DNA from 2 places in the Pseudomonas sp. TE31087 genome. Region 1 is predicted to be linked to the other one. Evidence: predicted binding sites of a transcription regulator. Region 1 holds the regulator's gene; the other holds the start of a gene.

Region 1 (14,944 bases):
TGTGTTCCAGATTCGGCAGTATCGGGCGGGCAAGGGGAAGGCGCCAGAGCCTTTGAAAGAGGATTTGCCGATTCCTGATGATTTGCGGCGGGATAGTTGAGTTGAGTTGAGTTGAGTTGAGTTGAGTTGAGTTGAGTTGAGTTGAGTTGAGTTGAGTTTGGTTTGGTTGTGGTTGTGTTGAAAGTTGTATGTGCATTCATTTGTGATGTCGACGCTTATTCACCTTTCCGCCCTTACGGCGGGTAACTTTTTGAAGGATCAAAAAGTCACCAAAAAATCCTCGCTCCATTCATCCGGCCCCTGCGCTTCGCTCCGGGGTCCCCTCACTCCGGCCTTGCTCCCGGGAGGGCCGCGCTGCAGGGCCCATCCTGGGCCCCAGCGCTTGACGGGCATCCATGCCCGTCACCTCCCTCCGCAAGTCCTGCGTTCGGCCTCCTGAAGTCGCGAAGTTACGAGCGGCGCCTGGACTGGCGCAGCTATCGCTAGTTGAAGCTTAATTAAGCTCTCGATTACATCGCGGGGCAAGCCCGCTCCCACGCAATAGTCGCCGTTATATAGATCCCTGTAGGAGCGGGCTTGCCCCGCGAAAGGGCCGGAACAGCCAATACATAATTAACTGTCAAATAACCAACTTCGAATTTCTTGCTCTTGCTCTTGCTCTTGCTCTTGCTCTTGCTCTTGCTTCTAAGCGCGCAATAGTCCAGGCGCCGCCAATTGCGACTTCAGGAGGCCGAGCGGAGTTCTTGCGTAGTGGGGCGACGGCCATGGATGGCCGTCGAGCGCTGCGGCCCAGGATGGGCCGTACAGCGCGGTACCCACGGGAGCAAGAACGGAGCGAGGGAACCCCGGAGCGAAGCGCAGGGGCCGGATGAATGGAGCGAGGATTTTTTGGTTCCTTTTTGATCCTTCAAAAAGGGACCCGCCGTAAGGGCGGAAAGGTGACTATGCGTCACCATCGCCAATGAATGCGCATAAAAAAATCAAAACAATAATCCTGAACCTGAACCTGAACTTGAACCTGAACCTGAACCTGAACCTGAACCTGAACCTGAACCTGAACCTGAACCTGAACCTGAACCTGAATCCGAACCCGAACCCGAACCCAGCCCAACCCCCCGAAAACCCCCACCCCCAGAAAAGTTGGAAAGCTTCTTGCAAAGGCAGCGCCAGCCGCCACACAGGCGTCAAAGTTTTGCTTGAAGAGGAATCGCGGTGGATCGCACTCAGTTAATCAGCAACGCCCGCAACAACCTGGCCGGTCTCGGCCGGGGCAACCTCGGCGTGCCGCTGCTCCTGCTGGTGATGCTGGCAATGATGATGTTGCCGATCCCGCCGTTCCTGCTCGACGTGTTCTTCACCTTCAACATCGCCCTGTCGATCGTGGTCCTGCTGGTCTGCGTCTACGCCCTGCGCCCGTTGGATTTCGCCGCGTTTCCCACCATCCTGCTGGTGGCAACGCTGCTGCGCCTGGCGCTGAACGTCGCCTCCACCCGCGTGGTCATGCTCCATGGCCAGGAGGGCCATGGCGCCGCGGGCAAGGTGATCCAGGCCTTCGGTGAAGTGGTGATCGGCGGCAACTACGTCGTCGGTGCGGTGGTGTTCGCCATCCTCATGATCATCAACTTCGTCGTGGTGACCAAGGGGGCCGGGCGCATCTCCGAGGTGAGCGCACGCTTCACCCTCGATGCCATGCCCGGCAAGCAGATGGCCATCGACGCCGACCTCAACGCCGGCCTGATCGACCAGGCCCAGGCCAAGTCGCGCCGCGCCGAAGTCGCCCAGGAGGCCGAGTTCTACGGCTCCATGGACGGTGCCAGCAAGTTCGTCCGCGGTGACGCCATCGCCGGCCTGCTGATCCTGTTCATCAACCTCATCGGCGGCATGCTGATCGGCATGCTGCAGCACGGCATGACCTTCGGCGACGCCGGCAAGGTCTACGCCCTGCTGACCATTGGTGACGGATTGGTGGCGCAATTGCCATCGCTGCTGCTGTCCACCGCCGCTGCGATCATGGTTACCCGCGCCTCGGGGTCCGAGGACATGGGCAAGCTGATCAATCGGCAGATGTTCGATTCGCCCAAAGCCCTGGCGGTCTCCGGTGCGTTGATGATCGTCATGGGCCTGGTGCCCGGCATGCCGCACATCGCCTTCCTCGGCCTGGGCGGGTTGGCCTGTGGTGGCGCCTACCTGGTGTGGAAGAAGCAGCAGAAGGCCAAGCTCGTGGCTGAGCAGGAGGTCCAGCGTCAGCAGGACCTGCTGCCTTCACCGCAGCGCGCCATGGACACCAAGGAGCTGGGCTGGGACGACGTCACGCCCATCGACATGATCGGCCTTGAGGTCGGCTATCGCCTGATTCCGCTGGTGGACCGCAACCAGGGTGGCCAGTTGCTGGCGCGGATCAAGGGCGTGCGCAAGAAGCTCTCCCAGGACCTGGGCTTCCTCATGCCGACCGTGCACATTCGCGACAACCTCGACCTGCAACCCAGCGCCTACCGCTTGACGCTGATGGGGGTGATCCTGGCCGAGGCCGAGATCTACCCGGATCGGGAGCTGGCGATCAACCCGGGCCAGGTGTTCGGCTCGGTCAACGGCATCGCCTCGCGCGATCCGGCCTTCGGCCTGGAAGCCGTGTGGATCGATGTCGGCCAGCGCGCCCAGGCGCAATCGCTGGGCTACACGGTGGTGGACGCCAGCACCGTGGTCGCCACCCACCTCAACCAGATCCTGCAGAAGCACTGCCACGAGCTGATCGGGCACGAGGAGGTGGTGCAATTGCTGCAGGTGCTGGCCAAGGTCTCGCCGAAGCTGGCCGAGGAGGTGGTGCCGGGTGTCATTTCCTTGTCGGGCCTGCTCAAGGTCCTGCAGGCGCTGCTCGCCGAGCAGGTACCAGTGCGTGACATCCGCAGCATTGCCGAAGCCATCGCCAACAACGCGGCGAAGAGTCAAGATACCGCCGCGCTGGTGGCGCTGGTGCGCGTCGGTTTGTCCCGCGCCATCGTGCAAAGCATTGTCGGCGTTGAGTCCGAGCTGCCTGTGATTACCTTGGAGCCAAGGTTGGAACAGATCTTGCTCAATAGTTTGCAAAGGGCCGGGCAGGGTCAGGAAGATGGTGTTCTTCTTGAGCCGAGCATGGCCGAGAAGCTTCAGCGTTCGCTGATCGAGGCGGCCCAGCGTCAGGAAATGCAGGGCCAGCCGGCCATCCTCCTGGTCGCCGGCCCGATCCGCGCCATGCTGTCGCGCTTCGGTCGCCTGGCTGTACCGAATTTGCATGTTTTGGCGTATCAGGAAATACCTGACAACAAGCAAGTCACCATTGTTGCCACCGTGGGCCCCAACGGCTGAGGTAGTGGGTTATGCAAGTTAAGCGTTTTTTCGCCGCCGATATGCGTCAGGCCATGAAGCTGGTCCGGGATGAGCTCGGCTCCGACGCCGCCATCATCGGCAACCGCCGCATCGCTGGCGGTGTCGAACTGACGGCCGCGCTGGACTACAAGCTGTCCGCCCTGGCCCCACGCGTGCCCAATGCGGAGCTCGAGGACGAGTTGCGCAAGACGCAGTCGCGCATCGTCACCGCCCAGGCCGAATTGACCGGGCGCGGTGATGCCGTCGAAGGCGGCAACCGGCAATTGTTTGCCGGCCAGTCGCTGACTGCGTCCGAGCCGTTGATCGAACCGCATGTCGATGAGCCGGTGGTCGCGGCTGTGCCGGCAGCGGCCCCCGTCGATCCGCGTCTGTTCGATGCCATGCGCTCCGAACTGACCGGCCTGCGCGAGCTGCTGGAAGTCCAGCTCGGTTCGCTCGCCTGGAGCCAGCTGCAGGGCAGCAAGCCACAGCAGGCCAACCTCTGGCGCCGCCTGCAGCGCCTCGGCCTGTCCGGTGGCCTGGCCCGCGAGTTGCTCGACCTCACTACCGAAATCGAAGACCCACGTCATGCCTGGCGCATGGTCCTGGCACACCTGGCGCGGATGATCGAAGTGCCCGAGATCGAACCGATCGAGGAGGGCGGGGTCATCGCCATGGTCGGCCCGGCCGGCATGGGCAAGACCACCACCCTGGCCAAGCTGGCAGCCCGCTACGTGCTCAAGTACGGCGCGAACAACCTGGCGCTGGTCAGCATGGACAGCTTCCGCATCGGCGCCCAGGAGCAGCTCAAGACCCTGGGGCGCATCCTCAACGTGCCGGTCACCTATGTCGACCCGGGCGAGTCGCTGGCCCAGGCGCTGGAACCACTGCTGCGCAAGCGCGTGGTGCTGATCGACACCGCCGGCCTGCAGGCCAGCGACCCGGCGCTGCGCATGCAGCTCGAGACCCTGGCCGGGCGCGGCATCGCCGCCAAGAATTACCTGGTGCTGGCAACCACCAGCCAGAAGCAGGTGCTCACCGCCGCCTACCACAGCTACAAGCGCTGCGGCCTGGCCGGTTGCATCCTGACCAAGCTCGATGAAACGGCATGCCTCGGCGAAGTGCTGAGCCTTGCCATCAGTCATGAACTGCCGGTGGCCTATCTGACCGATGGGCCGCGCATTCCTGACGACCTGCAACTGCCGCGCAAGCACCAGCTGGTGAGTCGCGCGGTCAGCGTGCAGTTGCAGGACGAGCCCAGCGACGAGGCCATGGCCGACATGTTCGCTGATCTCTACCACAACCCTGGCAAGCGTGCGGGTTGAGGGTGAATACTGTGCAAAGTACCTACATCATGGGGTTGCCCGGCCGGACCGTGGCCTTGAACGTTCAGCCCCTCATGTGGCCTGGGTCCAAGCGAGACAAGGTAAAGAACAGACATGGGTAGCATGCATCCCGTACAGGTGATCGCCGTGACCGGTGGCAAAGGTGGCGTCGGCAAGACTAACGTTTCAGTGAACCTGTCCCTGGCGCTGGCCGAACTCGGCCGCCGGGTCATGTTGCTGGACGCCGACCTGGGCCTGGCCAATGTCGACGTTCTGCTGGGGCTCACGCCCAAGCGCACCCTGGCCGACGTCATCGAAGGCCGCTGCGAGCTGCGCGATGTGCTGCTGCAGGGCCCCGGCGGCGTGCGTATCGTCCCGGCGGCTTCCGGCACCCAGAGCATGGTGCACCTGGCGCCCGCCCAGCACGCCGGCCTGATCCAGGCCTTCAGCGAGATCGGCGACAACCTCGACGTACTGGTGATCGACACCGCTGCGGGTATTGGTGACTCGGTGGTCAGCTTTGTCCGCGCGGCCCAGGAAGTGTTGCTGGTGGTGTGTGACGAGCCCACCTCGATCACCGACGCCTACGCCCTGATCAAGCTGCTCAACCGCGACTACGGGATGAATCGGTTCCGCGTGCTGGCCAACATGGCCCAGAGCCCGCAGGAAGGGCGCAACCTGTTCGCCAAGTTGACCAAGGTCACCGACCGCTTCCTCGACGTCGCCCTACAATACGTCGGCGCCGTGCCGTACGACGAGTGTGTGCGCAAGGCCGTGCAGAAGCAGCGGGCGGTCTACGAGGCCTTCCCGCGCTCCAAGTGCGCGCTGGCGTTCAAGGCCATCGCGCAGAAGGTCGACAGCTGGCCGTTGCCTGCCAACCCGCGCGGGCACCTGGAATTCTTCGTCGAGCGCCTGGTGCAGCCCACCAGTGCAGGGCCAGTGTTATGAACGCGAGTGGTTTCAAGATGTACAGCAAGGCCGCCAAGGACGCTCAGTACGAGCTGATCGAACGCTACGCGCCACTGGTCAAGCGTATCGCCTACCACCTGCTGGCGCGCCTGCCAGCCAACGTCCAGGTCGAGGACCTGATCCAGGCCGGGATGATCGGCCTGCTGGAAGTGGCCAACAAATACGATGCCAGCAAGGGCGCCAGTTTCGAGACCTATGCCGGTATCCGCATCCGCGGCGCCATGCTCGACGAGGTGCGCAAGGGTGACTGGGCGCCACGCTCGGTGCACCGCAACACGCGCATGGTCAGCGACGCGATTCGCTGCGTTGAAGCAAAGACGGGGCGCGACGCTAAAGATCACGAGGTTGCTGCCGAACTCCAATTGAGTCTCGATGATTACTACGGGATTTTGAACGACACCCTGGGCAGTCGCCTGTTCAGTTTCGACGACCTGCTGCAGGACGGCGAACACGAGGGGCTGCACGAGGATGGCGCCAGCAACCAGCTGGAGCCGGCGCGGGACCTGGAGGACGAGCGCTTCCAGGCCGCATTGGCCGAGGCGATCGCCAACCTGCCAGAACGCGAGCGCCTGGTGCTGGCGCTGTACTACGACGAAGAGCTGAACCTCAAGGAAATTGGTGAGGTGCTGGGGGTCAGCGAATCGCGTGTCAGCCAGTTGCACAGCCAGTGCGCGGCACGTCTGCGCAGTCGCTTGGGTGAATGGCGGGCGCGTTGAGCCAAGGTTCGATGCAGTCGTTTTTTTGTGGTGCCGAATTGATTGAGTGCGCGCTCGGCGCCGAGCGCGTTTAAGACTGCTTGGAGGTCTAATTGAACAAAGACATGAAAATCCTCATCGTTGACGACTTCTCGACGATGCGGCGGATCATCAAGAACCTGTTGCGTGATCTGGGTTTCACCAACGTCAAGGAAGCCGATGACGGCAACACGGCACTGCCGATGCTCACCAGTGAGCACTTTGACTTCCTGGTAACCGACTGGAACATGCCGGGCATGACCGGTATCGACCTGCTGCGCGCGGTCCGTGCCGACGAGCGCCTAAAGCACCTGCCGGTGTTGATGGTCACCGCCGAAGCCAAGCGCGAGCAGATCATCGAAGCTGCCCAGGCCGGCGTAAACGGCTATGTGGTCAAGCCTTTCACCGCCCTGGCGCTGAAAGAAAAGATCGAGAAGATCTTCGAACGCGTCAACGGCTGAGTCACGTCTGGGGGGCGCAATGGAGTCAACCAACAACTCTTTGGGTGAGTTTGAATCAACCCTGAAGAAGCATGCCCAGGAGCTGGTCGAGAGCCTCGAGCGCGGCCGGTTCGGTGATGCGGTGCAGCTGATCCACCAACTGAACCAGACCCGCGACCGCGGGCTGTACCAGGAGGTCGGCAAGCTCACCCGTGAACTGCACAGTGCAATCGTCAACTTCCAGATCGACCCGTCCATGCCGCAGGCCGAGGAAGTGTCGCAGATTACCGACGCCGCCGAACGCCTCTCCTACGTGGTTCGCCTCACCGAAGGTGCGGCCAACCGCACCATGGACCTGGCGGAGGCGTGCACCCCGGTGCTCAACGACCTCGCCGCCGAGGCCCAGAGCCTGTCCGCCGACTGGCAGCGCTTCATGCGCCGCGAGGTGGCAGCGCCGGAATTCCGTGAGCTGGTCAAGCGTGTGGACAGTTTCCTGGCGCACAGCGCCGAAGGTAACCAGAAGGTCGCCGGCCATCTCAACGATATCGTCCTGGCCCAGGATTATCAGGATCTCACCGGCCAGGTGATCAAACGGGTGACCGCGCTGGTCACCGAAGTCGAAAGCAATCTGCTCAAGCTCGTGCTGATGGCAAGCCAGGTCGACCGCTTTGCCGGGATCGAACATGACCACCAGCAGCTGCGCGCTGAAAAAGATCAAGAAAAACATCCGACTCGGGGTGAAGGTCCGCAGATTCATGCCGATAAGCGTGAAGACGTCGTGTCCAGCCAGGACGATGTCGACGATCTGTTGTCCAGCCTGGGTTTTTAAGGAGCACGTTTAATGAGCTTCGGCGCCGATGAAGAAATCCTTCAGGATTTCCTGGTAGAAGCCGGCGAAATCCTCGAGCAACTGTCCGAGCAATTGGTCGAGCTGGAAAGCCGGCCCGATGATGCGGACCTGCTCAACGCGATTTTCCGCGGTTTCCACACTGTAAAAGGGGGCGCCGGCTTCCTTCAGCTCAATGAGTTGGTGGAGTGCTGCCACATTGCCGAGAACGTGTTCGACATCCTGCGCAAAGGTGAGCGCCGGGTTGACGCGGAACTGATGGACGTGGTGCTCGAGGCCCTCGACACGGTCAACAGCATGTTCGGCCAGGTGCGCGAACGTACCGACGTCACGCCGGCCACGCCGGAGCTGCTGGCGGCGCTGTCGCGCCTGGCCGAGCCCGGTGGCGCCGAAGCGCCGGCCCCGGTGGTCGAAGCCGCGCCCGTGGTTGAAGCCGCGGCTGCCGAGCCCGACATCACCGATACCGAGTTCGAGCAGCTGCTCGACTCGCTCGATGCGGTCAAGGCCGAAGCCCAGGCTCATGAGCAACTGCAGGGTGAAGAAATCAGCGGCGGCGGTGACGAGATCACCGATGCCGAGTTCGAGTCACTGCTTGACCAGCTGCACGGCAAGGGCCAGTTCTCGGCCGATGCCGCCGTCAGCGCGCCTGCGCCAGCCGCCCCGGCCAGCGATGAGATCACCGACGACGAGTTCGAATCACTGCTCGACCAGCTGCACGGCAAAGGCACCTTCGCCGTCGACGCACTGCCAGGCGCCGCCGCGCCAGCGGCCAGCGCGGCACCCGCTGCTGGCGACGAGAGCATCAGCGAACACGAATTCGAGGCCCTGCTCGACCAGTTGCACGGCAAGGGCAAGTTCTCCGGTGACGCAGTCACCGCCGAAGCGCCTGCCGCTGCCGTTGCCGCACCTGTCGCGGCCAAGGCCGAGGTCAAACCAGTTGCCAAGCCGGCACCGGCCGCCGCGCCCGCCGCAGCTCCGGCTGCCGCCGCCAAGCCTGCCGCACCGGCCCGCGCTCCGGCGCCTGCCGCCGAGAAGCACGGCGCCAGCGAGGCGGAAACCACCGTGCGGGTCGATACCGCGCGCTTGGATGAGATCATGAACATGGTCGGCGAACTGGTGCTGGTGCGTAACCGCCTGGTGCGCCTGGGGCTCAACAGCGGCGACGAGGCCATGTCCAAGGCCGTGTCCAACCTCGACGTGGTCACCGCCGACCTGCAGACCGCGGTCATGAAGACCCGCATGCAGCCGATCAAGAAAGTCTTCGGCCGCTTCCCGCGCCTGGTCCGCGACCTGGCCCGCCAGCTCAAGAAAGAGATCAACCTCGAGCTGGTCGGTGAAGAGACCGACCTCGACAAGAACCTGGTCGAGGCCCTGGCCGACCCGTTGGTGCACTTGGTGCGCAACGCCGTCGACCATGGCGTCGAGATGCCCGATGAGCGCGAGGCCTCCGGCAAGTCGCGCATGGGCCGGGTGGTGCTGTCCGCCGAGCAGGAGGGCGACCACATCCTGCTGTCGATCTCCGACGACGGCAAGGGCATGGACCCGAGCATCCTGCGCGCCAAGGCCGTGGAGAAGGGCCTGATGGACAAGGACGCGGCCGATCGCCTGAGCGAGTCGGACTGCTACAACCTGATCTTCGCCCCGGGCTTCTCGACCAAGACCGAGATCTCCGATGTATCCGGCCGTGGCGTCGGCATGGACGTGGTGAAGACCAAGATTTCCCAGCTCAACGGCTCGATCAACATCTTTTCGGCCAAGGGCCAGGGCTCGAAGATCGTCATCAAGGTGCCGCTGACCCTGGCGATCATGCCGACCCTGATGGTGATGCTGGGCAACCAGGCGTTCGCCTTCCCGCTGGTCAACGTCAACGAGATCTTCCACCTCGACCTGTCGCGCACCAACGTGGTCGACGGCCAGGAAGTGGTGATCGTGCGCGACAAGGCGCTGCCGCTGTTCTACCTCAAGCGCTGGCTGGTCCAGGACCACGAGCACGAGGAGCAGCACGAAGGCCATGTGGTGATCCTGTCGGTCGGCACCCAGCGCATCGGCTTCGTCGTCGACCAGCTGGTCGGCCAGGAAGAGGTGGTGATCAAGCCACTGGGCAAGATGCTGCAGGGCACCCCGGGCATGTCCGGCGCGACCATCACCGGTGACGGGCGGATCGCGCTGATCCTCGACGTCCCGAGCATGCTCAAGCGTTACGCCGCCCGGCGTATTTGATTTCGGTGGCGCGCCCTGGCGGGTGCGCCGCCTAATGGAGTGTTTATGGCAGTCAAGGTCCTGGTGGTGGATGATTCCGGTTTCTTCCGCCGCCGTGTCTCGGAAATTCTCTCGGCGGACCCGACGATCCAGGTCGTGGGTACCGCGACCAACGGCAAGGAAGCGATCGACCAGGCGCTGGCGCTCAAGCCCGATGTCATCACCATGGACTATGAAATGCCCATGATGGACGGCATCACCGCGGTGCGGCACATCATGCAGCGTTGCCCGACGCCGGTGTTGATGTTCTCCTCGCTGACCCACGAAGGCGCTCGCGTCACCCTCGATGCCCTGGACGCCGGCGCGGTCGACTACCTGCCGAAGAACTTCGAGGACATCTCGCGCAACCCGGAAAAGGTCAAGCAGATGCTCTGCGAGAAGGTCCACACCATCTCGCGCAGCAATCGCCGTTTCAGCGCCTATTCCAGCCCGGCGCCGACTGCCGCGCCAGCTCCAGCCAGCAGTCATGCGCCGGCCAGCAGCTTCGCCAGCAGCGCACCTGCGCGCACGACCGCCCCGGTGCGTACCGCGGCACCGGCCGCCGCGCATTCGCCGGCGCCCAAGCGCAAGCCGTACAAACTGGTCGCCATCGGCACCTCCACCGGTGGTCCGGTGGCGCTGCAGCGGGTGCTGACCCAGCTGCCCGCCGGATTCCCGGCGCCGATCGTGCTGATCCAGCACATGCCGGCGGCGTTCACCAAGGCCTTCGCCGAGCGCCTGGACAAGCTGTGCAAGATCAGCGTCAAGGAAGCCGAGGACGGTGACGTGCTGCGTCCGGGCCTGGCACTGCTGGCCCCGGGTGGCAAGCAGATGATGGTCGACGGTCGTGGCACGGTGAAGATCCTGCCGGGTGACGAGCGCCTGAACTACAAACCTTGCGTCGACATCACCTTCGGCTCCGCCGCCAAGTCCTATGGCGACAAGGTGCTCTCGGTGGTGCTCACCGGCATGGGCGCCGACGGTCGCGAAGGCGCGCGTCTGCTCAAGCAGGGCGGCAGCACCGTGTGGGCACAGGATGAAGCCAGCTGCGTGATCTATGGCATGCCCATGGCCATCGTCAAGGCCAATCTGGCCGATGCCGTGTACAGCCTGGACGAGATCGGCAAGCACCTGGTCGAGGCCTGCGTCTGATGGATGTGTTGAGCCTTATCGGCCTGATCCTCGCCTTTGTCGCCATTGTCGGCGGCAACTTCCTCGAGGGTGGCCACGTCGGTGCGCTGATCAACGGCCCGGCGGCATTGATCGTGCTGGGCGGTACCCTGGCAGCGGCGTTGCTGCAGTCGCCGCTGTCGTCGTTCAAGCGCGCGCTGCAGATCGTGCGCTGGATCTTCTTCCCGCCGCGGGTGGACCTGCCCGGTGGTATCGACCGGGTGGTGAACTGGAGCCTGACCGCACGCAAGGAAGGCCTGCTGGGGCTGGAGGGCGTGGCCGACGCCGAGCCCGATCCCTATGCACGCAAAGGCCTGCAGCTGTTGGTCGACGGCGCCGAGCCCGAGGCTATCCGCAGCATCCTTGAAGTCGACTTCCTGACCCAGGAGGCCCGCGACATCCAGGCCGCCAAGGTGTTCGAGAGCATGGGCGGCTACGCGCCGACCATCGGCATCATCGGTGCGGTGATGGGCCTGATCCACGTGATGGGCAACCTGGCCGACCCGTCGCAGCTGGGCAACGGCATTGCCGTGGCCTTCGTCGCCACCATCTACGGTGTGGCCAGCGCCAACCTGATCCTGCTGCCGGTCGCCAACAAGCTCAAGGCCATCACCCTGCGGCAGTCGCGTTACCGCGAGATGCTGCTCGAAGGCCTGCTGTCGATCGCCGAAGGCGAGAACCCACGCTCGATCGAGCTGAAGCTGCAAGGCTTCATGGAGTAAGCCATGGCCCGTCGTCGCAAGATCGAAGAGCACGAGAACCACGAACGCTGGCTGGTCTCGTATGCCGACTTCATCACCCTGTTGTTCGCCTTCTTCGTGGTCATGTACTCGATCTCGTCGATCAACGAGGGCAAGTACAAGCAGATTTCCCAGGCACTGATCGGGGTATTCAACGACCCCGAGCGCAGCATGAAGCCGATCCCCATCGGTGACGAGCGGCCGTTGAGCGTCAAGCCCGCCGAGCCGCTGATCAAGGACAGCGAGCAGACCGATGCGGGCCTGGCCCAGACCAGCGCCGACCCGCTCAAGACCATCACCGACGATGTCCGCGACGCCTTTGGCGACCTGATCAAGTCCAACCAGATGACCGTGCGCGGCAACGAACTGTGGGTGGAGATCGAGCTCAACTCCTCGCTGCTGTTCGCCAGCGCCGACGCCATGCCCAGCGATGTCGCCTTCGAGATCATCGAGAAGGTGGCGAAGATCCTCAGGCCGTTCGCCAACCCGGTGCACGTCGAGGGCTTCACCGACAACCTGCCGATCCGCACCGCCCAGTACCCGACCAACTGGGAGCTGTCGTCGGCGCGGGCGGCGAGCATTGTCCGGCTGCTGGCCATGGAAGGGGTCAGCCCGGGGCGCATGGCCTCGGTGGGGTATGGCGAGTACCAGCCGGTGGCTGGCAACGACACCGCCGAAGGCCGTGCGCGCAACCGCCGGGTGGTGCTGGTGATCTCGCGCAACCTGGAGGTGCGCCGCAGCCTGACTGGCAGCGGCAGCGCCAATGCCACCCCGGATGCGGCGATGCGTCGGGCTGGCACACAAAGTGCACCAGCCTCGCCAGCGCCGTCGACCGGGGGCTGATTTCGTCAAATCCCCGTCACTGAATTTCACACCGTTCCCGGCAGGGCAGGCGGCCATACCGGGAGGAAGCAACGCACGATGAGAGTCTGGGCAGTAGCCAATCAAAAAGGTGGTGTCGGCAAGACCACCACCACCATCGCCCTGGCCGGCCTGCTGGCCGAGGCGGGCAAGCGCGTGGTCGTGGTCGACCTCGACCCGCACGGCTCGATGACCAGCTACTTCGGGCACAACCCCGATGCGCTCGAGCACAGTTGCTACGACCTGTTCCTGCACAAGGGCACGGTGCCGGAGAGGGGCTGCCGGGCCAATTGCTGCTGCCGACCAGCGACGAACGTATTTCGCTTCTGCCGTCAAGCACCGCACTGGCGGTGCTGGAGCGCCAGTCGCCGGGGCAGAGTGGCCTGGGCCTGGTGATCGCCAAGAGTCTGGCGCAGCTGTGGCAGGATTTCGACTTCGCCCTGATCGACAGCCCGCCGTTGCTGGGCGTGCTGATGGTCAACGCCCTGGCCGCCAGCCAGCAGTTGGTGATCCCGGTGCAGACCGAGTTCCTTGCGGTCAAGGGCCTGGAACGCATGGTCAGCACCCTGGGCATGATCAACCGTTCGCGCAAGCAGGCGCTGCCCTACCAGATCGTGCCGACCCTGTTCGACCGCCGCACCCAGGCGTCGCTGGGCACCTTGAAGGTGCTGCGTGACACCTATGGCGACCAGGTCTGGCAGGGCTACATTCCGGTGGACACGCGCCTGCGTGACGCCAGCCGCAATGGCGTCACGCCTTCGCAGTTCGACGGCAAGAGCCGTGGCGTGGTGGCCTACCGGGCGCTGCTCAAGCATATGCTCACCTACCGTTCCGCATTGCAGGTGGCGTGATGAACCAGGCACGGCAGATCACCACCAAGCCACAGATGGCCTTGCAGTCCTATCTCGATGGGCTGTTGCAGGAGGCCACCGAGTCGTTCGAGCTGCCGGCGGAGCTGGAGGCACCTGTCGAGGAGCCTGTCGAGCAGGCCCCCGGCGATGACTTCGAAGCCGCGGTCCGCGAGGAACAGGCTCGTGACGCCCTGCGTCAGGTGGCCCCGGCCCTGCCTGCGGCGCGGCCCTTTGCCGAGCCGCAGGCCAAGGTCCTGCCGACCGTGCTGCCGCCTGCCGCGCCGGTGGTGGAACCGGTGGTCGCCGTGGTCGAGACCGAGGTGGTGGCTGAAGCCAGCATCCCGGTCCTGAGTGAAACCCAGGCCATCGAGCCCGTGGCGCCGCTGGTGGAGCTCAATGTGACGGTGGCACCCGCCGCGCCTACACCGCCGGCCAGCGTCGATGGCCGTCCGGATTGGGCCGCCGAACCGTTCGAGTGCCTGCTGTTCGATGTCGCCGGGCTGACCCTGGCGGTACCGCTGGTGTGCTTGGGCTCGATCTACACCCTGGCCGGCCAGGAGCTGACACCATTGTTCGGCCAGCCGGACTGGTTCCTCGGCATCCTCAGCTGCCAGGCGGGCAACCTCAAGGTGCTCGACACGGCGCGCTGGGTGATGCCGGATCGCTACCGCGACGACTTCCGCCAGGGTCTGCAGTACGTGATTTCGGTCCAGGGCTACGAGTGGGGGTTGGCCGTGCACCAGGTCAGCCGCTCGCTGCGCCTGGACCCGAACGAGATCAAGTGGCGCAGCCAGCGTGGTCAACGCCCGTGGCTGGCCGGCACGGTGATCGAACACATGTGCGCGCTGCTCGATGTCGCCGAACTGGCCGAGCTGATCGCCAGTGGCGCGGTCAAGCAGATGAACACCAAACACAACTGAATCAACGCCGCTACTGCCGCGGCAACACAGAGCACACCGCCGATGGCGGATTTTGAGGGCTAGGGGAATGAAAAAGTCGTCTGCACAAGGTTCCGAAGATCCGATCCTGCAGTGGGTAACCTTCCGTCTGGACAACGAGTCCTACGGTATCAACGTCATGCAGGTGCAGGAAGTCCTGCGCTACACCGAGATCGCCCCGGTTCCGGGCGCCCCCAGCTACGTCCTGGGCATCATCAACCTGCGCGGCAACGTGGTGACGGTGATTGACACCCGCCAGCGTTTCGGCCTGATGCCGACCGAAGTCACCGACAATACCCGCATCGTCATCATCGAGGCGGACAAGCAGGTGGTCGGTATCCTGGTCGATAGCGTCGCCGAAGTGGTCTACCTGCGTCAGTCGGAGATCGAGACCGCACCGAACGTCGGCAACGAAGAGTCGGCCAAGTTCATCCAGGGCGTCTGCAACAAGAACGGCGAACTGCTGATCCTGGTCGAGCTGGACAAGAT
Region 2 (15,795 bases), 3.6 Mb from region 1:
CGGCCAGTTCGAGCCGGCGCAAGGTCGGGTCGAGGGTGGCGAACAACTGGTCCGCGGCATACACGTCGGATTGCGTCAGGGCGTTGAACAAGGTCGACTTGCCGGCGTTGGTGTAGCCCACCAGCGAAACCGACGGAATGTCCGCGCGTTTGCGCCCGCGACGGGCCTGCTCACGCTGGCTGCGCACCTTCTCAAGGCGTGCCTTGATCTGGCGCAGACGCACCCGCAGCAGGCGGCGGTCGGTTTCCAGCTGGGTCTCGCCCGGGCCGCGCAGGCCAATACCACCTTTCTGTCGCTCAAGGTGGGTCCAGCCGCGCACCAGCCGCGTGCTCATGTGCTCGAGCTGGGCCAGTTCGACCTGCAGCTTGCCTTCATGAGTACGCGCCCGTTGGGCGAAGATATCGAGAATCAGCCCGGTACGGTCCAGCACGCGACACTCGAAGACACGTTCGAGGTTGCGTTCCTGGCTGGGCGTGAGGGTGTGATTGAAAATCACCAGATCGGCTTCGGCCGAATGGACCAGGTCGCGTAGCTCCTCGACCTTGCCGCTGCCGATCAGAAACTTGGCGGTGGGCTGATGCCGCGCCACTGTTACCAGCGAAACGATATCGGCGCCGGCCGACAGCGCCAGCTCCTGAAACTCCTGCGGGTCTTCGCGCGCCTCAGGGTTCTGACCTTCCAAGTGAACGAGCAGCGCTCGCTCACCACCACCGTGGCGCTCAAAGAACAATGCAGGCTCCTACTATTTTCAAGCGTTGCCTGGCTCGCTGTCACCGTGCTCGGCATCGGTCGGGCTTGGCAGGCGAACCGGACGTGCCGGGACGACGGTCGAAATGGCGTGCTTGTAGACCATCTGGCTGACGGTATTCTTCAGCAGCACGACGAACTGGTCGAAGGATTCGATCTGGCCCTGCAGCTTGATCCCGTTGACCAGATAGATCGAAACCGGGACTTTTTCTTTTCTCAAGGTGTTCAAGTAAGGGTCTTGTAGCGAATGCCCTTTTGACATATGCCGCACTCCTGTAAGGATCAATAGTAGAAAAACTGGAAATTCGATGATTCATGCCGTTTTTCGTAAGAATAGACGGCTATAAGCAGGGACTCAGCTCAATATGGAGACGGCCCCAAGGTATTTCAAGGTGCGGGACAGATTGTCGCAGGCCAGGCTATCCAGCCAGTGCACGCCTTCCCAGCCGCGCAACCAGGTGAACTGCCGCTTGGCCAGCTGGCGCGTGGCAATGATACCGCGTTCACGCATCTCATTCTCAGTCAGCTGACCGTCGAGATAATCCCAGACCTGTCGATAGCCCACTGCCCGTATAGACGGCAGCCCCGCGTGCAAGTCACTTCTGGCGCGCAGCGATCGGACCTCATCGACGAAGCCCTGTTCCAGCATCTGCGAAAATCGTAGCGCAATTCGCTGATGCAAAATGTGACGATCTGTAGGAGCAATCGCCAAACTCGCGACAGTATAGGGCAAATGCCCGTTCGCGCCTGCGTCTGCGTCGCGACTTTCCGCGAATTGACGCTGGCGGTGGGCGGTCATGCTCTCGCCGCTCACCCGGTATACCTCGAGCGCGCGGATAAGACGCTGCGGGTCATTCGGATGGATGCGCGCGGCTGATTCCGGGTCGACTTCGGCCAGTTGCCGATGCAATTCAGCCAGCCCCAGCGCACTTGCCTGCGCCTCGAGCTCGGCGCGCACGGCGGCGTCGGCCGGTGGCATGTCAGCCAGACCATCGACCAGGGCCTTGTAATAGAGCATGGTGCCGCCCACCAGCAGCGGGATCTTGCCGCGCGCGGTGATCTCGGCCATGGCTTCAAGGGCGTCGGTGCAGAACTGCTTGGCCGAATAGCTTTCGACCGGGTCAAGAATGTCGATCAGCCGATGCGGATGAGCGGCCAAGATCTCTTTCGAAGGTTTGGCAGTGCCAATATCCATGCCGCGATAGACCAACGCCGAATCGACGCTGATCAGCTCGCAGGGCAGCACCTGGGTCAGCTCGATGGCAAGGTCGGTCTTGCCGGCCGCAGTCGGTCCCATGAGGAATATCGCCGGGGGTTTTGCGCTCATCTTATCGGCCCCGCAGGAACAGCTTGTCCAGGTCGTCCAGGCCCATCTGGGTCCAGGTCGGCCGGCCATGGTTGCACTGGCCGCTGCGCTCGGTGTTCTCCATGTCGCGCAGCAGCGCGTTCATCTCCGGGATGGCCAGGCGCCGATTGGCGCGCACCGCGCCGTGGCAGGCCATGGTCCCGAGCAGTTCGTTCAGGTGCGCCTGGATACGGTCGCTGGTGCCGTATTCCATCAGGTCGGCAAGCACGTCCTGGACCAGACGGTTAGCCTCGGCCTGCTTGAGCAGCGCCGGGATCTGGCGGATCGCCAGGGTTTCCGGGCCCAGGCGCTGCAGCTCGAAGCCCAGGCGCTGGAACCACTGGGCGTGCTCCTCGGCGCAATCGGCCTCGCGCTGGCTCAGCGCCAGCGACTCGGGCACCAGCAGCGGCTGGCCGCTCAGGCCCTCGCTGGCCATGGCCACCTTCAGACGCTCGTACATGATCCGCTCATGGGCGGCGTGCATGTCCACCAGCACCAGGCCGACGGCGTTCTCGGCGAGGATATAGATACCCTTGAGCTGCGCCAGGGCGTAGCCCAGCGGCGGGATGTCGCCCTGGCTTTCCGGCAGCGCGTTTGGCGTGGCGGTAGCGTTGTCCAGCGGCGCGTAGAACTCGCGGTAGACCGCCTGGGCCTCGCCGACGTTGACCGGCTGCGCGGGGCGCGGGGTGTACTGGTACTGATAGCCGGCGCCAGAACCGCCGGAGGAAAAGGCCGGCCGCGCCTCGCCCTGGGGCTGCTCGAGCACTGGCGAGGCCAGGCGCATCTCGCCCTGCGGGCCGAACTCGCCGGCCTGCAGACCGCTAGGGCGAAGCATCTCGCTGGTCGCGGCGGGCGCGGCGAGCTGGTCCTCCGGACGCACGTCGGCCAGGGCGCGGTGCAGGGTGCCATAAAGGAAGTCGTGGACCGTGCGCCCTTCGCGGAAGCGCACCTCGTGCTTGGTTGGGTGTACGTTGACGTCCACCCCGGTCGGGTCGCACTCGAGGAACAGTACGAAAGTCGGGTGCCGGCCATTGAACAGCACGTCGCGATAGGCCTGGCGCACCGCGTGGGCGACCAGCTTGTCGCGCACGGCGCGGCCATTGACGAAGAAGTACTGCAGGTCGGCCTGGCTGCGCGAGAAGGTCGGCAGGCCGACCCAGCCCCACAGCCGCAGGCCGTTGCGCTCGACGTCGATCGGCAGCGCTTGTTCGAGGAAGCCCGGACCACAGATGGTGCCCACGCGCCGCGCGCGGGCCATCTCGTCGGCTGCTTCGTGCAGGCTGAAGATGGTCTTGCCGTTGTGGCGCAGGTGGAAGCCGACATCAAAGCGCGCCAGCGCCAGGCGCCGGATCACTTCCTGCAGGTGATCGAACTCGGTCTTCTCGGCCTTGAGAAACTTGCGTCGGGCCGGGGTGTTGAAAAACAGGTCGCGCACTTCGACCGAGGTGCCGACCGGATGCGCGGCAGGCTGCACCCGCGGCGTCATCTCGCGCCCTTCGGTTTCCACCTGCCAGGCTTCGCTGGCGTCGGCGGTACGCGAGGTCAGGGTCAGGCGCGCCACCGAGCTGATCGAGGCCAGGGCCTCGCCGCGAAAACCGAGGCTGAGCACGCCTTCGAGGTCCTCCAGTTCGCGGATCTTGCTGGTGGCGTGGCGCGCCAGGGCCAGCGGCAGGTCGTCCGGGGCGATGCCGCTGCCGTTGTCGCGCACCCGCAGCAACTTCACGCCACCCTGCTCGACCTCGACCTCGATGCGCCGGGCACCGGAGTCGAGGCTGTTTTCCAGCAGCTCCTTGGCCACCGACGCGGGGCGCTCGACCACCTCGCCGGCGGCGATCTGGTTGGCCAGCCGCGGGCTGAGCAGCTGGATACGCGAACCGCCACTCATTGCTGGGACGCCAGGGCGGTGGTGGGGATATCCAGGTGCTGGCCGACCTTCAGTTCGTCGGTCTTCAGGCTGTTGCTGCTGCGCAGGCTGGCAACGCTGACCTGGTAGCGCACCGCGATCATCGCCAGGGTCTCGCCGGGACGCACGGTGTGCTCACGCGGCCCCTGGGCGATCTTGCCGCTGTCGCGCAGCCAGGCGATGTAGGTGCCCGGTGGCGGGTTCTGCTGGAAGAACTGGCGCACGCCGGTGTGGATCGAGCGCGCCAGTGCCTGCTGATGGCTACGTGTCGCCAGCTTGGCGGCCTCGTTGGCGTTGGAAATGAAGCCGGTCTCGACCAGGATCGACGGAATGTCCGGCGATTTCAGCACCATGAATCCGGCCTGTTCCACGCGCTGCTTGTGCAGCGGCGTGACCCGCCCCATGTTGCCCAGCACCTTCTGGCCGACGTTGAGACTGGAGCTGAGGGTGGCGGTCATCGACAGGTCGAGCAGCACACCGGCCAGCATGCGGTCCTTGTCGTCGAGGCTGACATTGCCGGCACCGCCGATCAGGTCGGAGCGGTTTTCCGTGTCGGCCAGCCAGCGAGCGGTCTCGGAGGTGGCGCCACGGTCGGACAAGGCGAACACCGAGGCGCCAAAGGCGGCCTTCGACGGCGCGGCGTCGGCGTGGATCGAGACGAACAGGTCGGCGCCCTTCTTGCGAGCGATCTCGGTGCGCTTGCGCAGCGGGATGAAGTAGTCGCCGGTCCGGGTCAGCTCGGCGCGGTAACCCTTCTCGGAGTTGATCTGGCGCTGCAGCTCCTTGGCGATATCCAGCACGATGTCTTTTTCGTGCTGGCCGCGCGAGCCGGATGCGCCCGGGTCCTCGCCGCCGTGGCCGGCGTCGATGGCGACCACGATGTCACGCTTACCGGCCGGGGCTGGCGGCAGTTTGATCGCCGGTTGCGCCGGGGTGACCGGCACCGCCGGCGTGGTGGCCGGTGGCTGCGGCGTCGGTGGCGGGGTCGGGTTGCTGGCGGCAACGGCGTCGGCTTCCTGGTCGTACAGGTCGACCACCAGACGGTTGCCGTACTGGGCGTTCGGCGCCAGGACGAAGCTTTTGGGCGAGACGGCCTTCTTCAGGTCGACCACTACGCGCAGGTCGGTAGGCGTGCGCTGGGCCGAGCGCACGCTGGTGATCGGCGTGTTCGAGGTGGAGACGTTCAGCGGCGCGCCCAGGGCGGCGCCGTTGATGTCGATCACCAGGCGATCGGGTGCGGTCAGGGTGAAGACGCTGTGCTGCACAGGCCCGGACAGGTCGAAGACCAGCCGCGTGTTGTCCGGAGCGCGCCACAGGCGCATGCTCTTGACTTGAGTGACGGCCAGAGCGTCAACGGTCACCGCGGTCAGCAGCAGCCCAACGACGGCGACCAGTGCGCGTATGCGCATACCTTTCCCCACTTACTGTTTGAATTCTTTGGCCAGAACGGCACACCAGGCTTCGCCGCGTGCCCCCTGCGGCGACAGGTTCAGCGAACGTCCGCCCGCTTGCGGGCTTATGGTAATGGTCAGGTCGGGCTTTGGCAAAACGCCCGCGCCTTTATCCGGCCATTCGAACAGGCACAGCGCATCGCCCTCGAAATAGTCGCGAATGCCCATGAACTCCAGTTCCTCCGGATCGACCAGGCGATAGAGGTCGAAATGGAAGGCGCGGATGTCGCCGATCTCGTAGGGTTCGACCACGGTGAAAGTCGGGCTTTTCACCGAGCCGTCGTGGCCCAGGCCACGGATCAGGCCACGGGACAGCGTGGTCTTGCCGGCGCCCAGGTCGCCTTCGAGAAAGATCACGCCATGACCTTGGGTCACTTCGGCCAGCTTGGCGCCAAAGGCGACGGTGGCTGGCTCGTCGGCCAGAAACAGGGTTACACCTGACACGCTGAATGCTCCTCCAATAACGCTCTAATGACCGGGACCAGATCGCTGGCCGCCAGCCCTCTACCTTTGACACCCAGGCTCTCGCCCGCGCAGGCATGCAGCCATACCCCCAGGCACGCGGCCTGCCAGGCGTCCAGCCCCTGGGCCAGCAACGCCGCCAGCACGCCGCTGAGCACATCCCCCAGCCCGGCACCGGCCATGGCCGGATGCCCTCGCCCGCACTGCGCCAGCTGCCCGACCGGGTCGGCCACCAGCGTGCCCGCGCCCTTGAGCACGCAGACGCTGGCGTAGCGCCGCGCCAGCTTGCGCGCGGCCCCCGGCCGGTCGGCCTGCACCGCCTCGGTGGAGATGCCCAGCAGCCGCGCTGCCTCGCCCGGGTGCGGGGTGAGGATGCTGCCGCTGGGCAACGCCAGTGGCGCAGCGGCCAGCAGGTTGAGGGCATCTGCATCCCATACCTGCGGCAGATGCGCAGGGGTCACCGCCGACAGCAGGCTGCGGCCCCAGGCCGCCTGGCCCAAGCCGGGGCCGACCACCAGCACCGTGGCCCGTGCGAGCGGGCCGAGCAACTGGTTGGCCGAACTCACGCCCTGCCACATCACCTCCGGCAGACGGGCCAGCCCGGCAGCGACGTGCTCGGCACGGGTCGCCACGCTGACCAGGCCGGCGCCGCAACGCAGCGCCGCCTCGCTGCTGAGCATGACCGCGCCGCCGGTACCCAGGTCGCCGCCGATCACCAGCACATGGCCGAAATCGCCCTTGTGGGCATCGGCGGCACGGGGTGGCAGCCCGGCCAAGGTCAGGCTGCTCAGCAGCAATGGGGGGTGTTTGGTCTGAGGCATGGGGTCAAAGGCTCCGATGTCTGGCAGAATTATACGCACCTGTGCCTGTAATGCCTTATCCATCCATGCCCGCCACGACTCCAGACATCGCCACACTGGCCCAATCGATCAAGGATTGGGGCCGCGAACTCGGTTTTGCCCATGTCGGCATCGCCGGCGTCGACCTTGGCGAACACGAACAGCACCTGCAGCGCTGGCTCGCCGCCGGCTACAACGGTGAGATGGAGTACATGGGTGACCATGGCCACAAGCGCTCGCGCCCTGCCGAGCTGATCCCCGGCACGCTGCGGGTGATTTCGTTGCGCATGGACTACCTGCCCGGCGACACGCAGATGGCCAAGCGCCTGGCGGAGCCGGAAAAAGCCTACATCTCGCGCTACGCCCTGGGCCGCGATTACCACAAGCTGGTGCGCAAGCGCGTGCAGCACTTCGCCGACCGCATCCAGGAGGCCATCGGCCCCTTTGGCTACCGTGCCTTCGTCGACAGCGCCCCGGTGCTGGAGAAGGCCCTGGCCCAGGAGGCCGGCCTGGGCTGGATCGGCAAGAACACCCTGCTGCTCAACCGCAAGGCCGGCAGCTATTTCTTCCTGGCCGAGCTGTTCGTCGACCTGCCGCTGCCGATTGATGGCGTGCAAGGTAGCGACCATTGCGGGCGCTGCCAGGCGTGCCTGGACATCTGTCCGACCCAGGCTTTTGTTGGGCCTTACCAGCTCGATGCGCGGCGTTGCATTTCGTACCTGACTATCGAATTGCGCGGTGCCATTCCACTGGAACTGCGGCCATTGATTGGTAACCGGGTGTTCGGTTGCGACGATTGCCAGATCGTCTGCCCTTGGAACCGTTTCGCCAAGACCACTACCGAAGACGACTTCATGCCCCGCCGGGGGCTGGACAATATCGAGCTGGCCGAGTTGTTCCTGTGGGATGAAAAGCGTTTTCTCGGCTGCACCGAGGGTTCGCCCCTGCGGCGGGCGGGGTATGAGCGGTTTTTGCGTAACCTGGCGGTGGGGCTGGGGAATGCGCCTTCGACCATTCCCGTCTTGGAAGCGCTCAACGCGCGGCGGGATGATCCTTCGGAGCTGGTACGCGAGCACGTGGAGTGGGCGCTGGCTCGCCACGACGCCCTTTGACGCTTGCTGCCTTTTGCTTTTGCTTTTGCGATCAGAAGATTAACCCCGCAGCCCACTAGCGACAGCTGCGCCATCCCAGGCGCCGCCCGTAACTTCGCGACTTCAGGAGGCCGAACGCAGGCCTTGCGGAGGGAGGTGACGGGCATGGATGCCCGTCAAGCGCTGGGGCCCAGGATGGGCCCTGCAGCGCGGTCCTCCCGGGAGCAAGGCCGGAGTGAGGGGACCCGGAGCGAAGCGTAGGGCCGGATGAATGGAGCGAGGATTTTTTGGTTCCTTTTTGATCCTTCAAAAAGGGACTCGCCGTAAGGGCGAAAAGGTGACTATGCGTCAGTATAGCCAATGAATGCGCTTACACCTGTAAAAACCCACGCCGATCGCATTTGACTTTGACTTTGACTTTGACTTTGACTTTGACTTTGACTTTGACTTTTAGAGCATGTGTTTTGAAAGTTATATGCGCATTCATTCGCGATAGTGACGCGAAGTCACCTTTCCGCCCTTACGGCGGGTCCCTTTTTGAAGGATCAAAAAGGAACCAAAAAATCCTCGCTCCATTCATCCGGCCCCTACGCTTCGCTCCGGGGTTCCCTCGCTCCGTTCTTGCTCCCGGGAGGACCGCGCTGAACGCCCCATCCTGGGGCGCAGCGCTTGACGGGCATCCATGCCCGTCACCTCCCTCCGCAAGAACTCCGCTCGGCCTCCTGAAGTCGCAATTGGCGTCGCCTGAACTACCGCGCACTTACAAGCAAGATCAAAATCAAGATCAAAATCAAGATCAAAATCAACGGGCATGGGCCAATTATCGGGGTACTGGCAGTGTAGCTACAACTTTATGCTCTCGCCGGCAAGCCGGCTCCCACAAGAACAACTGAACACCTCAGAGCGCAGCGCCATACTTATTGTTGATCGTTGTAATGAAACTTCGGCATCTCCCAATGAAACCGAATAGCCAACAACCGCACCAGAAAACCACCAAACAGCGTCAGCAACATGGCCTGTTCCGCCGGCACGTTGAAGTAAACACACCCCAGGTAGAACCAGGCCGCCGCGAACGACACACTGGCATAGAGCTCACGCCGAAACACCAGCGGAATATCGTTGCAGAAGATATCCCGCAGGATGCCACCAAACACCCCGGTGATTACCCCGCTGATCGAAGCGACCAGGAACCCCTGCCCCATTTCCAGAGCAGTCATGCAACCAATCAGGGTGAACGCCACAAGCCCCAGGGCGTCGAGCACCAGGAACAGCGACCGCAGGTGGCGCATCAAGGGCGCGATGAAGATGGTCAGCAGCGCCGCGAAACTGGTCAGCACCAGGTACTCCGGATGCTTCACCCAGGTCAGCGGGTAATGCCCGAGCAGCACGTCGCGCACCGAGCCGCCACCGAGCGCGGTAACGCAGGCGATCAGCACCACGCCGAACCAGTCCATGCCGCGACGGCCGGCGGACAGGGCGCCAGTCATGGCTTCGGCGGTGATGGCGATGAGGTAGAGCATCAGCAACATGGTGCAGGTCCGTGCGGGAAAGGCGCGCAGTCTACCCAGTCGCGCGGGGCACCAAAAGGGGGCGCGCCGACGATCGTCGGCGCACGGCAAGGTCAGACCTTGATGAAGTGCTCGCGATAGTGGCGCAGCTCACCGATCGACTCGCGGATGTCATCCAGCGCCAGGTGGGTGCTGCCCTTCTTGAAACTGTCGCGCACATCCGGCGCCCAGCGTGCGGCCAGCTCCTTGAGCGTGGAGACATCGAGGTTGCGATAGTGGAAGTAGTTTTCCAGTTCACGCATGTGGCGATAGAGAAAACGGCGGTCCTGGCAGATGCTGTTGCCACAGATCGGCGACTTGCCCTTCGGCACCCACTGCTCGAGGAAAGCGATGGTCTGCGCCTCGGCCTGCGCCATGCTCACCTTGCTCTCGCGCACACGCTGGGTCAGGCCCGAGGCGCCGTGGGTGCGGGTGTTCCACTCGTCCATGCGCGCCAGCACCTCATCGCTGTGATGAATGGCGATCACCGGGCCTTCGGCCAGGGTGTTCAGCTCGCTGTCGGTGACGATGGTGGCCATCTCGATGATGACGTCGTTGTCCGGATCCAGGCCGGTCATCTCCAGATCGATCCAGATCAGGTTCTGTGGGTTCTGCATGAAAAGGCTCCTCGAATAGCCCGTCATATTAGCCTAGCGGGGCGGCTCGTGGGCACGCCGTGCTAAACTGCCCGCCGTTTTCTTTCTGCCCCGCCGACACGGAACCCTCATGGCCAAACGCCAGCTCAACCGCCGCCAGAACTGGCGCATCGAAAAGATCCAGGGCGAGCGCGCCGCCCGCGCCGCCAAACGCGAGCAGCACGTGCTGCAGGAGCTGGAAGGTGGCGACCTGGGGCCTGAGCAGCTTGGCCTGGTGATCGCCCACTTCGGCGTGCAGGTCGAGGTCGAGGCCCAGGACGGCGAGGCCGCCGGCCAGGTCTTCCGCTGCCACCTGCGGGCCAACCTGCCGGCGTTGGTCACCGGCGACCGCGTGGTCTGGCGCGCCGGCAACCAGGGGATCGGCGTGATCGTCGCGCAGATGCCGCGCAGCACCGAGCTGTGCCGACCGAACAACCACGGCCAGCTCAAGCCGGTAGCGGCCAACGTCGACCTGATCGTCATCGTCTTCGCCCCGGCGCCCGAGCCGCACCCCAACCTGATCGACCGCTACCTGGTAGCCGCCGAGCATGCCGGTATCCGCCCGCTGCTGCTGCTGAACAAGGCCGACCTGATCGACGACGAGAACGGTCCGACCCTCCATGCGATGCTCGAGGTCTACCGTGGCCTGGGCTACCCGCTGCTGGAGGTCTCGGCCCACCACGGCGATGGCATGCAGCGCCTGCAGGAGACCCTCGACGGCCATATCAGCGTGTTCGTCGGCCAATCCGGCGTGGGCAAATCCTCGCTGGTCAACAGCCTGCTGCCCGCCGCCGACACGCGCGTTGGCGACCTGTCGGAGTGGTCCGGCCAGGGTACCCATACCACCACCACGGCACGGCTGTACCACTTCCCCAACGGCGGTGACCTGATCGACTCGCCGGGCATCCGCGAGTTCGGCCTGATGCACGTCAGCCGCGATGATGTCGAGGATGGTTTTATCGAATTCCGCGAACTGATCGGCCACTGTCGCTTTCGCGACTGCAAACATGATCGCGAGCCCGGTTGCGCGCTGCTCAAGGCTCTGGAGGACGGCAGCGTCACCCAGCAGCGGATGAACAGTTACCGCTCGATCATCGCCAGCCTGCCTGAAGACACCTACTGATTGGCAGGTTTGCCTGCCTAGATCGTAGGAAATTTTACCGTAGCAGGTAGGACCGCTCCGGTTTTGCGGTCACCTATTGTCCCTATCCCTGCTTTCCCTGATGGTCATGCCTTGTCGTCGGCATTGATCAGGGAGGGCAACAAGGATGCCGGTTTTCATCAGTTACCGCCGGGATGAGCGGCTCGATGCCTTCATCCTTAATGAACGCCTGCTGCTCGAAGGCATTCCCACCCAACTGGTGCCCTTCGACAGTGAAGGGCAGACCCTGGACGACCTGCATGGCGGCTTCTGCCAGCACATGGCCGATGCCACCCACTGGATCGGCGTGCTGTCCGAGCACACCGTCGACGACTGGTGGACGGCCTGGTTGCTGGGCGCTGCAGCCATGGCCAATCGCCGGGTGAGTTTCTATCACGCAGGTACCGGCGAGCTGCCGGAGTGCCTTGGCAGATGGCCGGCAATGCGCGAGCGGGAGCATATCGAGCTGTTCGTGCGGGCCTACCACGACGAGCAGACCTTTGGCCGCGCCATGGCCTCGATGGCCCGGAGCGGGAGCGAATCGGACAGGGACAACGCGGATTTCTTTCACGCCGACCTCAAGGCCAAGATCAGGCGGGGTTTCTGAATGCAGCCGGACAGGCTTGTGGGAGCAACTGTCTTGCACTGCCTGCGCTTGACTCATCGCGGGGCAAGCCCGCTCCCACGCTGAACGTGATGCTGGCAATGAAAAAGGGCCGCGATGCGGCCCCTGTCATTTACTGGTCCTTGGCCTCGTCCATCTTCAACACGCCATCCTCGAAGATGTTCAGTTTCTGGCGCAGCTCGCGCGGCTGCATCGGCGCGTCGCCCGGCGCCGCGGCGGCCCCGGGTGCGGCTTCCGCAGGCGGTGTTGCAGTGGCCGGTGGCGTGGCCTCCGGCGCACCCTGCTCACCCTCGATATCGCGCTGGGCCTTCTTGGTCAGGACGATGATATCGATGCGGCGGTTTACCGGGTTGAACGGATTGGCCCGGTCGAACAGCGAAGACGAGGCATAGCCGACCACCCGTGCCACCTGCTCGTCCGGATAGCCACCGGCAACCAGGGCCCGACGCGCGGCGTTGGCGCGGTTGGCCGACAGTTCCCAGTTGCCGAAGTCGCCAGTGCCGGAATACGGCTTGGCGTCGGTGTGGCCACTGATGCTGATCTTGTTCGGCACCGCCTTGATGGTGTCGGCCATGGCCAGCAGGATGTCCTCGAAATACGGCTGCAACCGCGCGCTGCCGAGGTCGAACATCGGCCGGTTCTCGGCGTCCATGATCTGGATGCGCAGGCCGTCCTGGGTGATCTCGAACAGGATCTGGTCCTTGAACTTCTGCAACTGCGGGTTTTCCTCAACCTTGTTCTGCAGCTCCTGCAGCAGCAGCTCGAGACGCTCGCGCTCGACCTGCTCGGCCATGGTCTCGACCTGGTCCTTGTCCAGCTGGATGCTGGTGTCAGGCGTCGGCTCCGACTTGGTTTCCGGGTTGATGGTCTTTTCCGGCGCCAGTTGCGGCGAGCCGCCCAGGTCAATGATGTAGGGCGTGCCGCTCTCGGAGAAGCCAATCGGATCCTTGAAGTAACCGGCGATGGCGATCTTCTGCTCGGGCGTGGCCGTCGACAGCAGCCAGAGCACCAGGAAGAACGCCATCATCGCCGTGGCGAAGTCGGCGAAGGCGATTTTCCAGGCGCCGCCGTGATGGCCGTCGCCAAAGCGCTTGACGCGCTTGACGATGATGGGCTGATTGTTCTCCATGGCTTAGCGACCGCGTACTGCTTGTTCCAGCTCGGCAAAGCTCGGGCGGTGCGCCGGGTACAGCACCTTGCGACCGAACTCGACCGCCAGCGACGGCGGCATGCCGGAGGCCGAGGCCACCAGCGAGGCCTTGATCGCCTCGTAGACGTTCAGTTCCTCTTTCGCATCGTGGCGCAGGGCGTTGGCCAGCGGGCCGAAGAAGCCGTAGGCGGCGAGAATACCGAAGAAGGTACCGACCAGCGCCGCGCCCACGTGCAGGCCGATGGACTTCTGGTCGCCATCACCCAGCGAGGCCATGGTCACCACGATACCCAGTACCGCCGCGACGATACCGAAGCCGGGCATGCCGTCGGCGATGCCGGTCACCGCGTGGGACGGGTGCTCCAGCTCCTCCTTCATGCTCAGCAGCTCCATGTCGAACAGGCCTTCGAGCTCATGGGGCGCCATGTTGCCGGTGGACATGATCCGCAGGTAATCGCAGATGAACGCGGTCATGCGCTCATCACCCAGCACGGCCGGATACTTGGCGAAGATCGGGCTGGCCGCGGCGTCCTCGATGTCGCCCTCGATCGCCATCATGCCTTCACGACGGCTCTTGTTGAGGATCTCGTACACCAGGCCCAGCACCTCGAGGTAGAAGGTGTGGGTGAAGCGGGTGCCGAACATCTTCAGCGACTTCTTGATTACATGCATGGTCATGTAACCAGGGTTGGCCTGGAGGAACGCACCAAAGGCCGCGCCGCCGATGATCAGCACTTCGAACGGCTGGATCAGTGCCGCGATCTTGCCGTGGGAAAGCACGTAGCCGCCGAGCACGCTCGCGAATACGACGATGATGCCGATAATTTTAGCCATAAGTTGGAAGCACTTGCTGTCGTGGTCAGGGTAGGGAACGGAAGCTTGAAAACTCTTCTTCTACTTATCGGCAGAACTGCGCCAGACTATAGCCACTCATTGCGAAAAGCCAGTTCGGACTGATGTCAATATGCCAATTGAAACCAAGGTGCCAACTCAGGTCCCGACGAGCCTGGAGGGCTGGATAAAGCTGCTCGACGGGGTCCGCGTGCCGGTCCCGAAAGAGAGCCATGACCGCGTTCTGCAGGCCATCAACGACAGTCGCCGCTCCCTGCGCGACATAGCCGAACTGATGCAGGACAGCCCCGCGCTGGTGCTGTGCGTGATGCGCGAGGCCAACCATTCGGCCAATGCCAGCCAGGCCGAGCCAGCTGAAAGTCTGGAAATTGCCCTCAACCGCCTGGGCCTGGCCCGTATCAGCCAACTGCTGGCACGCTTGCCAGCGGTGCCCGGCGACGACATTCCACCGGTACTGCGCCAGTTCCTGCTGATCAGCCAGCATGCCACCCAGCAGGCCAATGGCCTGTTCGCCAGCCGCCTGGCACGGCTGTGGCAGGAGATCCACTGGGGCAGCCTGCTGTTCCTCTCGCCGCTGTGGCCCCTGGCCCTGGCCTACCCCAAGCTGCTCGACACCTGGGAACTGCGGGTGATTCACAAGGGCGAGGACGCTGCCGTGGTCGAGCGGGAGCTGTTCGGGGTGCGCCTGATGCAGCTGTGCCGAAGCCTGGCCGAACACTGGCGCCTGCCCGAATGGGTCATCCAGGGCTACCGCCTGCTGCTCGAAGAACGCGAGCAGCTCGCCCAGGTGCTGAACATCGCCCGCGAGCAGGACCCGCTGGTCCAGCAGCAGCGCCTGGACGACGAACCGGCCCTGCGCCGCTGGTTCAACCAGCCGCCCAACACCGTGCTGCTGGCCAACGGCCTGGCCCTGGCGGCCCAGGTCGGCTGGGACAACCCGCACCTGCTGCGCTGGCAGCTGCTCACCGCGCTGTACCTGCAGACCACCCTGGACGATGTCCAGCAGCAGGTCCACCAACAGGCTGCGGCCAGTGCCCGCCATCACGCCCGGCATGCGCTTTTCCACCCGGCCGAGGCGCTGATCTGGCCCTGGCACCAGCGCCGGCCGCACCCGGACATGCTCACGCCGCCACCGCCCAGCACCGAGGACCTCGGCCGTTGGCGTGCGCTGTGCCAGGAACTGCTGGCCCAGCCCAGCCCGTTCAGCAACGCCGTGCACCTGGCCACCCAGGCCCGCGACGCCCTGCTGGCCTGTGGCATGCAGCGCATCATGCTGCTGAGCCTGGACAAGGCCACCGACTATCTGCGCGTGCAGCAGACCGCCGGCCTGCCGCAAGAGGCCGCCGCCATGGCGTTGCCCGTCGCGCAGAACAAATTGTTGCAAAAGTTGATGGCAAAAGCCGGCCAACTGCGCCTGACGCCCGACAACCATGGCCAGTTCAGCGCCCTGCTGCCGGCACCGCTACGCGCCTTCTTTCGCGGCGAGCACCTGTTGCTGCGCTCGCTGGCGGTGGGCGACCAGGTGCTGATGCTGGCGGTGGCCGACCAGGGCGGCAAGCCACTGGCCGATGTCAGCGTGCAGGCGTTCGGCAAGACCGCGCAATGCGTTGAACGCGCCCTCGCCGTGTTTGCCACCCGCAATGCCTGACCCTTGCGCTACAATCGCCCCTCTTTCCACCCTGGAGAACGTGGATGACTGACTTTTCCGGCCTGCCCCTGGTGATCGAAGCCGATGACCTGTTGCCGCGTCTGGATTCGCCGCGGCTGATCCTGGTCGACCTGAGCAGCGCCAACCGCTATGTCAGCGGGCATATCCCCGGAGCCCGCTTCGTCGACCCGAAACGCACCCAGTTGGGCCAGCCCCCGGCCCCCGGCCTGCTGCCGGCCCGGGCCGACCTGGAGAAACTGTTCGGTGAACTCGGCCACCGCAACGATGCTGTGTATGTAGTCTACGACGACGAGGGCGGCGGCTGGGCCGGGCGCTTCATCTGGCTGCTCGACGTCATC

What was found. The regulator FliA, encoded in region 1, starts transcription of late flagellar genes. The targets are predictions, from matches to a motif close to CTAAAGTTTNNNNNNNNNNNGCCGNTAA.
Region 2: the regulator FliA is predicted to act here: its motif matches at 13,835-13,862, upstream of motA (flagellar motor stator protein MotA).

Annotation. Positions count from the first base shown of each region.
Region 1 covers NZ_JBXVNN010000001.1:95,564-110,507, forward strand. The annotation lists gene flhB (flagellar biosynthesis protein FlhB) at 1-100, shown strand, start outside; gene ACZ899_RS00425 (hypothetical protein) at 1,013-1,231, shown strand; gene flhA (flagellar biosynthesis protein FlhA) at 1,213-3,342, shown strand; gene flhF (flagellar biosynthesis GTPase FlhF) at 3,354-4,667, shown strand; gene fleN (flagellar synthesis regulator FleN) at 4,782-5,615, shown strand; gene fliA (RNA polymerase sigma factor FliA) at 5,612-6,352, shown strand; gene ACZ899_RS00450 (chemotaxis response regulator CheY) at 6,457-6,831, shown strand; gene ACZ899_RS00455 (protein phosphatase CheZ) at 6,851-7,639, shown strand; gene ACZ899_RS00460 (chemotaxis protein CheA) at 7,652-9,877, shown strand; gene ACZ899_RS00465 (protein-glutamate methylesterase/protein-glutamine glutaminase) at 9,923-11,047, shown strand; gene ACZ899_RS00470 (flagellar motor protein) at 11,047-11,787, shown strand; gene motD (flagellar motor protein MotD) at 11,791-12,648, shown strand; partial or broken gene ACZ899_RS00480 (ParA family protein) at 12,727-13,517, shown strand; gene ACZ899_RS00485 (CheW domain-containing protein) at 13,517-14,437, shown strand; gene ACZ899_RS00490 (chemotaxis protein CheW) at 14,505-14,944, shown strand, end outside.
Region 2 covers NZ_JBXVNN010000001.1:3,676,840-3,692,634, forward strand. The annotation lists gene hflX (ribosome rescue GTPase HflX) at 1-730, opposite strand, end outside; gene hfq (RNA chaperone Hfq) at 749-1,009, opposite strand; gene miaA (tRNA (adenosine(37)-N6)-dimethylallyltransferase MiaA) at 1,103-2,074, opposite strand; gene mutL (DNA mismatch repair endonuclease MutL) at 2,076-3,977, opposite strand; gene ACZ899_RS16610 (N-acetylmuramoyl-L-alanine amidase) at 3,974-5,416, opposite strand; gene tsaE (tRNA (adenosine(37)-N6)-threonylcarbamoyltransferase complex ATPase subunit type 1 TsaE) at 5,417-5,869, opposite strand; gene ACZ899_RS16620 (NAD(P)H-hydrate dehydratase) at 5,878-6,729, opposite strand; gene queG (tRNA epoxyqueuosine(34) reductase QueG) at 6,795-7,859, shown strand; gene ACZ899_RS16630 (trimeric intracellular cation channel family protein) at 8,756-9,367, opposite strand; gene orn (oligoribonuclease) at 9,460-10,002, opposite strand; gene rsgA (small ribosomal subunit biogenesis GTPase RsgA) at 10,112-11,143, shown strand; gene ACZ899_RS16645 (molecular chaperone Tir) at 11,289-11,768, shown strand; gene motB (flagellar motor protein MotB) at 11,899-12,915, opposite strand; gene motA (flagellar motor stator protein MotA) at 12,919-13,770, opposite strand; gene ACZ899_RS16660 (HDOD domain-containing protein) at 13,901-15,436, shown strand; gene ACZ899_RS16665 (rhodanese-like domain-containing protein) at 15,481-15,795, shown strand, end outside.